2 linked regions of the Pigmentiphaga sp. H8 genome follow. The main gene of each other region encodes a partner of the protein of the gene in region 2 in a complex. Links are inferred from orthologs where the notes say so. Each region holds a gene or a part of one and is shown on either strand. Other genes may lie near its edges.

Region 1 (5,450 bases), 2.6 Mb from region 2 along the record:
GGAAACCGTGGTGGGCGAAATCGACGTCGGCCAGGACCTGGTGGCCGCGGGCCTGAAGGCCGCGGCGGGCAGCCGCGATGTCGTCGTCGCTCCCAACGGCAGCGCCTGTATCGTCGGCGTGTCGGCGGCCGCGCGCGACCGCGTGCCGGCCCTGCTCGAACATCTCGCACGCCAGCCCTGGTGCGGCGCCGTGTTCCACGGCGAGGCGCTGGCCACCCTGGGCCTGCCCGTCGGCACGACCACCTGCACCATCGCCATCGCGATGCGGCACACGGATGATGCCAATGCCCATGGCGTGCGCGGCGGCACCTGGATCGCGACCGATCCTTCCGAGGGCAAGTCCTACGGCGGCCACGGCCAGCACGGTGGCCTCGGCGGCTTCGAACAATCGCCGTTCCTCATCGTCGAGGGCGGCGGCTACGCGGACGGCCGCATCCACGCCCATCGGGTTTCGCTGATCGACTATGCGCCCACCATGCTGCGCCACCTGGGCCTGCCCCATGGCGACATGGATGGCACGCCCCTTCCCCTCCCTGCCGAGGCCGCCTGAGCGCGCCCGTTCCCTACACAGGACTTCGCCATGCAACGACGTGATCTACTCAAACTGCTCGCCATGAGCGCCACCGCCGGCCCCCTTGCCATGCCCGGCCTGCTGCACGCCCAGAATGCCCCCACCCCGCGCCGCGGCGGCACGCTGAAGGTGGCGCTGCTGGGCCTGGACACCGCCGACCCGCACCGTCATGCCGGCTCCATCGCCGTGCAGCAGGTCTATGTCGAAACGCTTACCAGCATCGGCGACGACGGCACGGTGCGCCCCTTTCTTGCCGAACGCATCGACGCCTCGGAGGACGGCCGGACCTACACGTTCCACCTGCGCAAGAACGTGCGCTTCCACAACGGCCGCGCGATGACCTCGGCCGACGTCAAGGCGAACTTCGAGCGCGTGCGCGACAAGGTCAAGGGCGGCTGGCTGAGCGGCGCCATGAAGCTGGCGCGCAACATCGATACACCTGCGCCCGACGTCCTGCGCGTGGAACTCGCCAACGCCCATGCTCCCTTCCTGAACCTGCTGTCCGAGCTGTGGATCGTCGCCCCCGAATCGGAAGGCTGGAACGAAACCATCCGCCGCCCCATCGGCACGGGTCCCTTCAAGTTCGGCACCTGGCAGCCGGACGTCAGCTTCCAGGCGCCGGCCTTCGACCAGTACTGGCAGGCGGGCCTGCCCTATCTCGATGCCTTGGAGTTCGACCTGCGCGGCGACCGCGACAACAGCCTGTCGCTGCGCGCGGGCGACCTGCACCTGGCCCACGTCGGCAACGACAAGCTCGACAGCCTGGCGAAGGACCGCATGGGCATACAGTTCCTCAAGGACACGGCCTGGTATTTCCTGTCCTTCAACAACCGCAAGCCCCGCCCGCTGCTGCAGGATGCGCGCGTGCGCGAGGCGATCTCGCTGGCCGTCGACAAGCAGGCCTACATGAAGTTCGTGGTGAAGACGGCCGTCGTCAGCGACCAGCCCGTGCGCCCGAACACCTATTTCTGGGACCGCGAGCTGGAGCAGCGGGACCCCCACGCCAAGCCCGACCTGGCCCGCGCACGCGAACTGCTCAAGAGCGCCGGCGTGGAACCATCCAAAGAAACGCTGAAAGTGGTCTCCTGGCAATCCGACTATGCGCAGGTTGCCGTGCAGATGGTGCGCCAACTCGGTTTCAAGATCGACCATCAGGCGCTCGACGACATCGGTGCACAGCGCCTGCTCGCCCAATACGACTGGGATCTCGCACCTTTCCACTCCGGCCCGCGCGCCGACGTCTACCTGCGCTATGCGCGGCTGCTGTCCGACGGCCCCAGCCCCATGCTGTGGGGCGGCATCCAGGACAAGGAGCTCGATGCGCTGATCGGCGCCGCGGTCTCCTCGCCCAGCACGCAGAAGGCCCGCGAAGGCTATCTCCAGGCCTGGAAGCACGTCATGGACAAGCGCTACACCCTGGGGCTGGGCCACGCGGCCGATGCCATCGGCGTGGCGCCCAAGGTGCGCGGCTACGAGACGGGCTACACCTGGAGCCAGAACCGCGTCGACGGCGGGCTGGCACGGACCTGGCTCGCGGTATGAACACTTTCCGCCGTCTGGCTCCCTGGGTCCTGCTGGCGGTGGCCCTGGTAGCCGCCGCGATCGGACCGCTGCTGCCGGGCCTGGACCCCTATCATCAGGATCTGCTGGCCCGCAACCTGCCGCCCGGCCCCGGCCACTGGCTGGGCACCGACAGTTTCGGGCGCGACATCCTGGCCCGGCTGGTGGCCGGCACCCGCCTGACGCTGCTCGTGGCCGTTTGCTCGGCGGGCATCGCGCTGCTGGGCGGCGCCGGGCTCGGCCTCATGGGATGCGTGGCCGGCGGACCGGCGCGGAGCGCCGTCTACGCCGCCTTCGACATGGTCCGCACCCTGCCGCCCATCCTGCTGTCGCTGGCGCTCATGGTATCGCTGGGCGTGGGCACCCTGTCGGTCATCCTGGCCGTCGGCATCGCTTTCATGCCGCTTTTCGGCTATGTCGCGCGCGCCGTGTACGAACGGGAAATGGCCTCCGGCTACGTGGCCGCCGCGCGCGTGCTCGGCGTCGCGCCGGCCGTCATCGCCTGGCGCCACGTCCTGCCCAATGCCGCCGGCGCGCTGCTCACACAGGTCGCCATCGTCGTGCCCCGGGCCATCGTCACGGAATCGGTGCTCAGCTTCTTCGGCCTGGGCGTCTCTCCGGACGTGCCGACCTGGGGCCGCATCATCGCGACGGCGGTCTCGTACGCCGAACAGGCGCCGGCCTCGCTGCTGCTGCCCGTGCTGGCGCTGGCCCTGACCACGCTCTCGCTGTCCGTGCTCGGCAACCGCCTGCGCGACCGCTTCGACCCGCTGGGCGCCCGCGCCTGACCTCCGTTGCTAACCACCATGCCGCTGCTCTCTTCCTCCGCCCTTCACCTCATCCGGCAACTGCTCAATATCGTGGTGATCTCGTTCGCCATCTTCCTCCTGGTACGGGCGGTGCCCGGCGACGTCATCGACTTCTACGCGGCTCGCGGCGATTACGACACCCAGTCGCTGGCCGCCATGCGCGCCGACCTCGGCCTGGACGACGGCCTGTCCACGCAGTTCGGCCTGTGGACCCGGGCCGCGCTGCGGGGCGACCTGGGCCTGTCCATGCGCTTCGGCACACCGGTGGCGGACATGCTGGTCCACGCCCTGCCCGCCAGCCTGAAACTGGCTGGCGCGAGCCTGCTGGTGGGCCTGGCGCTGGGCATGGGCCTGGCCGTGCTGGCGCTGGCCGCGCCGCGCAGCCCGGCGGCCGCCGCGATCGAAAGCCTGAACGTCTGGTCCATCGCCGTTCCCACTTTCTGTACCGGCGTCCTGGGGATACTGGCGTTCTCCATCTGGCTGGGCTGGCTGCCCATACGCGGCCAGATGCTGCTGCCGGTCCTCATCCTGGGCCTGGACATTGCCGGCCAGATCGCCAAGCCGCTGCACGAGGAACTGCGGGAAACGGCCAGGGCCGGCTTCATCCGAACCGCGCGCGCCAAAGGCTTGTCGTCCTGGCGCATCGCGTGGCGGCACATCCTGCCCAATTCGCTGTCGGTCGTCATCGCGCTGGCCGGCGTCATCCTGGGCGGACTGATAGGCGGGACGCTGACCATGGAGGCGCTGTTCGGCCTGCCCGGACTGGGCAGCCTGACGCTGGACGCCATCCGCGGCCGCGACTATCCCGTCATCCAGGCGGCGGTCATGCTGCTCGCTACCTCGGTGGTCCTGGTCAACGTCGCCACGACCCTCCTGCACCGCTGGGCCGACCCGCGCACGGCGCGTTCCCAGGCCTAGCCCGCATCTGAACGGAACTCCCATGCAAGCGCCTCTTCTTTCCATCCAGAACCTGACGCTGAGCTACGGCGGCACCCCGGTTGTCCATGACGTCTCGCTCGACATCCGCGATGGCGAAACCCTCGGGCTGATCGGCGAATCGGGCAGTGGCAAATCCATGACCGCGCTGGCCGTGCTCGGGCTCGCCCCCGGCCATCCACGTGTCGCCGGCAGCATCCGCCTGCGCGGCCGGGAACTGACCGGGCTGGATCCGGCGTCCTGGCGTACGGTACGCGGCCGCCAGATCGGCATCGTGTTCCAGGATCCCATGAGCGCGCTCAACCCGCTGATGACCCTGGGCGCGCAGATCACGGAGGCCATGCAGGCCGGCCGCGGCCGGCGCGAACGCCTGGCCCGCGCCGCCGAACTGCTGCATGAAGTCGGACTGCCCGACCCCGCCCGCATGTTGGATCGCCACCCCTTCGAACTGTCGGGCGGCCAGCAGCAGCGCGCGATGATCGCGATGGTCCTGGCTGGCGAACCCGCGCTGCTGATCGCCGACGAACCCACCACCGCGCTGGACGTCACGACGCAGGCGCAGGTACTGGCCCTGCTGCGGGACGTCCGGCGCAGGCGGGGCATGGCCATGCTGTTCATCTCGCACGACCTGGACGTCGTGGCGGCGATGGCCGACCGCATCGCAGTCATGCGCCATGGATCGCTGCTGGAGGTTGGGGACGCCGACGCCATGCTGCATGCCCCGCGGAACGACTACACGCGCTCGCTGGTGGCGGCGCACACGCATCGCGCCCTGCCCCGATGCGGCGCCGCGCGGCGCGGCAACGGCGACATCGTCCATGCCCAGGGCCTGTGCGTGGACTATGGCCGGGCCCGTTCCCGCCATCGCGTGTTGCAGGACGTGGACCTGCGGCTGCGCGAAGGGGCCACCCTGGGCATCGCCGGCGAATCCGGGTCGGGCAAGAGCACCCTCGCCCGCGCCCTGCTGGGCCTGGTGCCGCCCGCCGCAGGCAGCGTGCGCGTGTGCGGCATGGATCCGGCCGACCGGCGCCAGCGCGTCCGCTACGCCCGCGCCTGCCAATACATCTTCCAGGACACCTCGGGCAGCCTCAATCCCCGGCGCACGCTGTTGCAGGCCCTGTCCGAGGCACAACTGGCGGCCGAACCCGCCACGCCGCGCGAGGCCCTGGCACGCCGCTGCGCGGCCATGCTCGAAGAGGTCGGCCTGGCGGCAGACATGCTGGCGCGCTTTCCCCACCAGCTTTCGGGCGGGCAGCGCCAGCGCGTGGTCATCGCGCGCGCCCTGGCGATGCGGCCGCGCGTGCTGGTCTGCGACGAACCGGTGTCGGCCCTGGACGCCACGGTGCGCAACCAGATCCTGGATCTGCTCGCCCGCCTGCGCGAGGCCCATGGACTGACCCTGCTGTTCATCGGCCACGACCTGGCGGTGATGCGGTCTCTGGCCGACGAGATCCTCGTCCTCAAGCAGGGACAGGTAGTGGAGCACGCCGCGACCGATGCCTTGTTCGAGCGGCCGCGCACGGCCTATGCGCGACAATTGCTGCAAGCGAGCGGCATGGCGGCAGGCGGCGCGA
Region 2 (5,588 bases):
TCAGGCTGCGGCTGCTGGGCGAGGACCTGGTGGCGTTCCGCGACACCAGCGGCCGGGTCGGGCTGGTGGATGCCTATTGCGCGCACCGCCGCGCGGGGCTCTATTACGGCCGCAACGAAGAGAACGGCCTGCGCTGTGTCTACCATGGCTGGAAGTTCGATGTGGAGGGCCGCTGCGTGGACATGCCGTCCGAGCCGCACGAGACCAACTACAAGGACCGCGTGCGGATCACGTCCTATCCCACGGCCATACGCGGCGGTGTCGTCTGGGCCTACATGGGACCCGAAGGCACCCAGGGGCCGCTGCCGGAATTCGAGTGGTCGGAGCTGCCCGTCGCGCAGCGCACGGCCACCAAGCGGCTGCAACGCTGCAACTGGGCGCAGGCTGTGGAAGGCGGCATAGACTCGAGCCACATCTCCTTCCTGCACAGCCGCAAGGAGGGCACGGACTCCGGGCCGCGCAATCCCTATCACCAGAGCGACCGGCATCCGGTGTTCGAAGTGAGCGAGAGCGAGGCCGGGCTGGTGATCGCCGCCCGCCGCAACGCCGAGCCTGGCCATTACTACTGGCGCGTCACGCAGTTCCTGCTGCCGTTCTACACGATGATCCCGCCGGTGGGCGCGTTCAAGGAATCCAGCCGCGAGCCCTATGACGGCCATGCTTGGGTGCCGATCGACGACCACACGACCTGGACCTGGTCGTTCAGCGCCAGCCCGGCACGCCCGTACTCGGACGAGGAACGCGAGACGCGCGGCGGACGCAAGGGCTTCTGGGGGCCGGTGGACGAGGCCTACCTGCCCCTGCTGAGCGCCGACAACGACTACGGCATCGACCGCGAGAAGCAGCGCAACGACAACTTCACCGGCATCACCGGCATTCCCAACCAGGACGCCGCCGTGCAGGAAAGCATGGGCGCGGTGGTCGACCGTTCCAAGGAAAACCTCGGCCATTCGGACCGCGGCATCGTGAACTTCCGCCGGCTCATGCTGCGCCTGGCCAAGGCGCTGGCGGCCGGCGAGGTGCCCGAGGCCGCGCGGCGCGGCGACCTGTACCGCGTCCGCTCGGCCTCGGTGGTGCTGCCGGCCGACGTGCCGGTCGAGACCGGCGCCGCCGGATTGCTGAAAGCGGCGCCCGCCCCGGCGGACCGCTGACACGCCAAACAAGGAGGAGACACTATGCAAGGCAAGAGACTCGCCACGATGCTGGCCACCTGTATGCTGGCCTGCACGGCCGGCGCGGCCTACGCGCAGAAAGCCAAGAACACGCTGCGCATCGGACTGGTCGAACCCATCTCCAGCATGATCCTGTACGACGGGCCCAATCCCGAGGTGGGCATGTTCTCGCGCGGGCTGTTCGATCCGCTGCTGTGCTTCGACAATCGCACCGGCAAGTTCGCGCCCAATCTCGCCAGCTCCTGGAAGTGGCTGGACGACCAGACGCTGGAACTGAAGCTGCACACCGGCGTGAAGTTTCACGACGGGTCGGCCTTCGACGCCGACGACGTCATCTATACCTTCGGCTGGCTGACCGATCCCAACAACGGCCTGCGCTTCGCCGAGAACTACGCGCCGTTCAAGCGCGCCGAGAAAGTCGACCAGTACACGGTGCGCATCCACACCAACGGCCCGGCACCCACGGCGATGCTGCGGCTGGCCTACTCCACGCCCATCGTGCCGTCCGACCTGCACGGCAAGTACAAGAACAAGGGCGATTTCGGCCGCAAGACCCCGATCGGCACCGGACCGTTCAAGGTCGAGAGCTTCACGACCGACAGGATCGTGCTCGTGCCCAACCCCGACTACACGCACGGCACGCCGTGCAAGCCGGCGGCACGCGTGGCGCGGGTCGAGGCCGTGCCCATGCCGGACACGCAGACCCAGATCGCCAACCTGGCGACCGGCAACATCGATTTCATCAAGGTATCGGACAAGGCCCAGGCCGACATGCTGTCCAAGCAGCCGACCCTGAAGATGAGCGCCAACGAGGGCCTGACCTTCCAGTTCATGGCCATCGACTCGGCCGGCCGCTCGGGCAACGCCGCGCTGTCGAACCTGAAAGTCAGGCAGGCGATGGCGATGGCGGTCAATCGCACGCTGGTGGCGCGCAGCGTCACGCCGGGCGGCGATGCCGTGATGGCGCCGGATGCGCTGTGCCTGCCCATCCACCGCGCCTGCGCCTACTCGACCAAGCCCCCGGCCTATGATCCGGCGGGCGCCAAGAAGCTGCTGGCCGAGGCCGGCTACCCCAACGGCTTCGACGTCGAGCTGACCGCGACGCCGGGGTCCACCGGGCTGGCCGAGGCGGTCGCGGGAGAACTGCGCAAGGTCGGCATCCGGGCCAAGGTCGATCGCATCACCTTCGCCGGATATCGGGAGAAGCAGCGCCAGGGCAAGCAGCAGGTGCTGATCAGCCTGTGGACCTCGGGCGGCCTGCCGGATGCCTCGTCGCCGGTCCAGTTCCTGTTCGCCCCGGGCGCGCGCGACTACTGGCACGACAAGCAGATCCAGGCCTGGATGAAGGAGGGCATGGCCACCACCGACGAAGAGCGCCGCGAAGCCATCTACAAGAAGGCCTACGACCGGGTCAACGAACAGGCGTACGTGGTGCCGCTGTCGACCAAGCCGGACGTATTCATCCACAACCGCGACCTGGTGCTGGACAAGACCTCGGGCGGCGTCTACGGACTCGATTTCTACGAAGTCCACTGGAAGTGAGGACGGCATGCTCCAGTTTTTCATCCGCAGGCTGGGCGTCTCGCTGCTGGTGGCCGTCACCGTCTCGGTGATCGGCTTCGCCCTGCTGCGATTGTCCGGCGACCTGGCCTCGGCGCTGGCGGGCGAAACCGCCACGCCCGAGGAGATCGCCCGCGTGGCCGCCATGTACGGCCTCGACCGGCCGCTGTACGTCCAGTATTTCGACTGGGTGTGGAGCGCGCTGCATGGCGACCTGGGTACCTCGCTGTTCTCGCGCGTGCCCGTGCTGGAACTGATCGTCGATCACCTGGGCGTGACCATCGCGCTGGCGCTGTGCTCGCTGCTGCTGTCGCTGCTCGTCGCCATTCCGCTGGGCGTGGTGGCGGCCATGCGGCCCAACACCTGGATCGACCGGACGGCGCTCGCGCTGGCCGTGTTCGGCCAGGCCATTCCCAACTTCTGGTTCGCGCTGATCCTGATCTTCGTGTTCGCCGTGAAGCTGCAATGGGCGCCGGTCTCGGGATCGGACACCTGGGTGCACTTCATCCTGCCGACTGTCACGCTGGGGCTGGGGACCATGCCGGCCAAGATGCGGCTCACGCGCACCGGCATGATCGATGCGTTGTCCTCGGACTTCGTCCGCACGGCGCGCGCCAAGGGGTTGTCGGCCCGTGCGGTGCTGTTCAAGCACGCGCTGCGCACGGCCATCCTGCCGGTGGTCTCGGTGTCGGCGGTGTCGCTGGGTTTCCTGCTGGGCGGCTCGGTCATCGTCGAATCCGTGTTCGGCCTGAACGGTATCGGCCAACTGGCCTTCCAGTCCATCAGCCAGATCGACTTCCCCGTGGTGCAGTCCATCCTGGTCTTCCTGGCGTTCTGCTACATCTTCCTGACGATGCTGGCGGATCTGATCAACGCGCGCCTGGATCCGAGGATCAAGCTATGAGCACTGTCATGGACGCAAACCTGGCGGACCCAAGCGCTGCGCGCAGGGATCCGACTTCGCCGCGGGCGATCATGCGGCGGCGCGCCCGCTCGCACGTCGGCTTTCTGATCGGCGCGGGCATCGTGCTGGCGGCCGTGCTGGTCGCGGTGTGCGCGCCGTGGCTGGCGCCCTACGATCCCTATGCGCAGGATCTTTCCAAGACGCTCGTCGATCCGGTCTGGACCACGGGCTCCTGGGAGCACGTGCTGGGCACCGACTCGCTGGGCCGGGATTACCTGAGCCGACTGATCTACGGCGCCAGGGTGTCGCTGACGGTGGGCTTCGGCGCCGCCGCCATCGCCGGGGTGATCGGTTCGCTGCTGGGCCTGGTGGGCGGATACTTCGGCGGCCGGGTCGACACCTTCGTGGTGTACGTGCTGAACGTCAAGCTGGCGCTGCCCAGCGTGCTGATCGCCCTGTCGCTGGTTTCCATCGTGGGCGGGTCGATGACGGCCATGGTGGTCATCCTGGGCCTCCTGACCTGGGACCGCTACACCGTGGTCACGCGCAGCGTGGTGCAGCAGATGCGCAGCAGCGAGTTCATCCACGCGGCGCGGGCCATCGGCGCCTCGCACACGCGGGTGCTGTTTCGCGAGGTCCTGCCCAACGTCATGAACCAGATCATCGTCGTGGCCAGCCTGGAGATCGCCATCGTCATCCTGATCGAGGCGGCCCTGTCCTTCCTCGGCCTGGGGGTGCAGCCGCCCACGCCGTCCTGGGGCCTGATGGTCTCGGAAGGGCGCGCGATGATGTTCTTCAAACCTTATCTGATCGTGTTGCCCGGCATGGCGATCTTCCTGCTGGTCATGGCGATCAACCTGGCGGGCGACGGACTGCGCGACATCACGGCGCCGGAGGGCAGGGCATGAGCGCGAATTCCCAACCCCTGCTGCAGGTCGACGGCCTGTCGGTGGAAATGGACGTGCCGGCCGGCCTGCTGCACGCGGTCAGCGACGTCAGCTTCGAGGTCGGCGCGGGCCGCACTTTCTGCCTGGTGGGCGAGTCGGGCTGCGGCAAGACCATGACCTCGCTGGCGCTGATGCAGCTGCTGCCCCGCAAGGCCCGGCTGTCGGCGCGACGCATCCTGTTCGAGGGACGCGACCTGGCGCGGATGTCGCCGCGCGAGATCGCGCGGCTGCGCGGGGACCGGATGGGCATGATCTTCCAGGACCCCATGACCGCGCTCAATCCCGTCTACACCATCGGCGACCAGCTGGCCGAGGTCTACGTGCGCCACCGGCGCGCCAGCCGCGGGCAGGCGCGCGACCGGGCAGTCGAGCTGCTCGAGCGCGTCGGCATCATGTCGGCGGGGCAACGGCTGGCGCAGTATCCGCATCAGTTGTCCGGCGGGCTGCGGCAGCGGGTCATGATCGCCATGACGCTGATGTGCGAGCCCTCGCTGGTCATCGCCGACGAACCCACCACCGCGCTGGACGTGACCGTGCAGGTACAGATCCTGCAACTGCTCAAGAAGCTGCAGGCCGAGATGGGCATGGCCATCATCCTGATCACCCACAACCTGGGCGTGGTGGCGCGCATGGCCGACGACGTGGCCGTCATGTACGGCGGGCGCATCGTGGAGTCCGGCTCGCCGGCGCAGGTTTTCGGCCGCGCCAGCCATCCCTATACGCGCGGGCTCATGGCCTGCATGCCCACGCGGGGCGAGGCGGGTCCCGGCCAGCGCCTGGGCTCCATACCGGGCACCGTGCCCTCGCTGGTGGGCGCGCCCCAGGGCTGCGCGTTCCGCAATCGCTGCGCCCACGCGGGCGAGGCTTGCGGGCACGGCGTCATCGCGATGCGGGATGCCGGCGCGGGGCACCACTACCGCTGCGTCCTGGCCGCGGGGGCCGAAAGCGGACGCCATGCCGTCCAGGAGGCGCTGCAATGAACACGGTTTCCCTGGATACCGCGCG

Evidence for each region. Proteins that work in one complex are often made in the same cells at the same time.
Region 1: the proteins of EGT29_RS23225 (region 2) and EGT29_RS11340 are in contact, whole or in part, in a cryo-EM structure (PDB 8Z1Y), measured with the Escherichia coli proteins. The link is inferred for Pigmentiphaga sp. H8 from one-to-one orthologs.

The regions. Positions count from the first base shown.
Region 1 is NZ_CP033966.1:2,372,661-2,378,110, reverse strand. The notes cover bases 1-2,846. They hold EGT29_RS11340 (ABC transporter substrate-binding protein), read left to right. Parts: upstream 1-580; coding sequence 581-2,113; downstream 2,114-2,846. Other genes in these bases: EGT29_RS11335 (ABC transporter permease), read left to right, coding at 2,110-2,846; EGT29_RS11345 (alkaline phosphatase family protein), read left to right, coding at 1-550. In the rest of the region: more of EGT29_RS11335, read left to right, coding at 2,847-2,919; EGT29_RS11330 (ABC transporter permease), read left to right, coding at 2,938-3,858; nikE (ABC transporter ATP-binding protein), read left to right, coding at 3,881-5,450. UniProt on the Escherichia coli protein: Part of the ABC transporter DppABCDF involved in dipeptide transport. Binds dipeptides and accepts a wide range of side chains, including small neutral, bulky hydrophobic, and positively and negatively charged groups. Tripeptides are poor substrates.
Region 2 is NZ_CP033966.1:4,935,141-4,940,728, reverse strand. Bases 2,606-5,588 are described here. They hold EGT29_RS23225 (ABC transporter permease), read left to right. Parts: upstream 2,606-3,632; coding sequence 3,633-4,544; downstream 4,545-5,588. Other genes in these bases: EGT29_RS23215 (ABC transporter ATP-binding protein), read left to right, coding at 5,560-5,588; EGT29_RS23220 (ABC transporter ATP-binding protein), read left to right, coding at 4,541-5,563; EGT29_RS23230 (ABC transporter permease), read left to right, coding at 2,722-3,636; EGT29_RS23235 (ABC transporter substrate-binding protein), read left to right, coding at 2,606-2,714. In the rest of the region: EGT29_RS23240 (Rieske 2Fe-2S domain-containing protein), read left to right, coding at 1-1,151; more of EGT29_RS23235, read left to right, coding at 1,176-2,605. UniProt on the Escherichia coli protein: Part of the ABC transporter DppABCDF involved in dipeptide transport. Responsible for the translocation of the substrate across the membrane.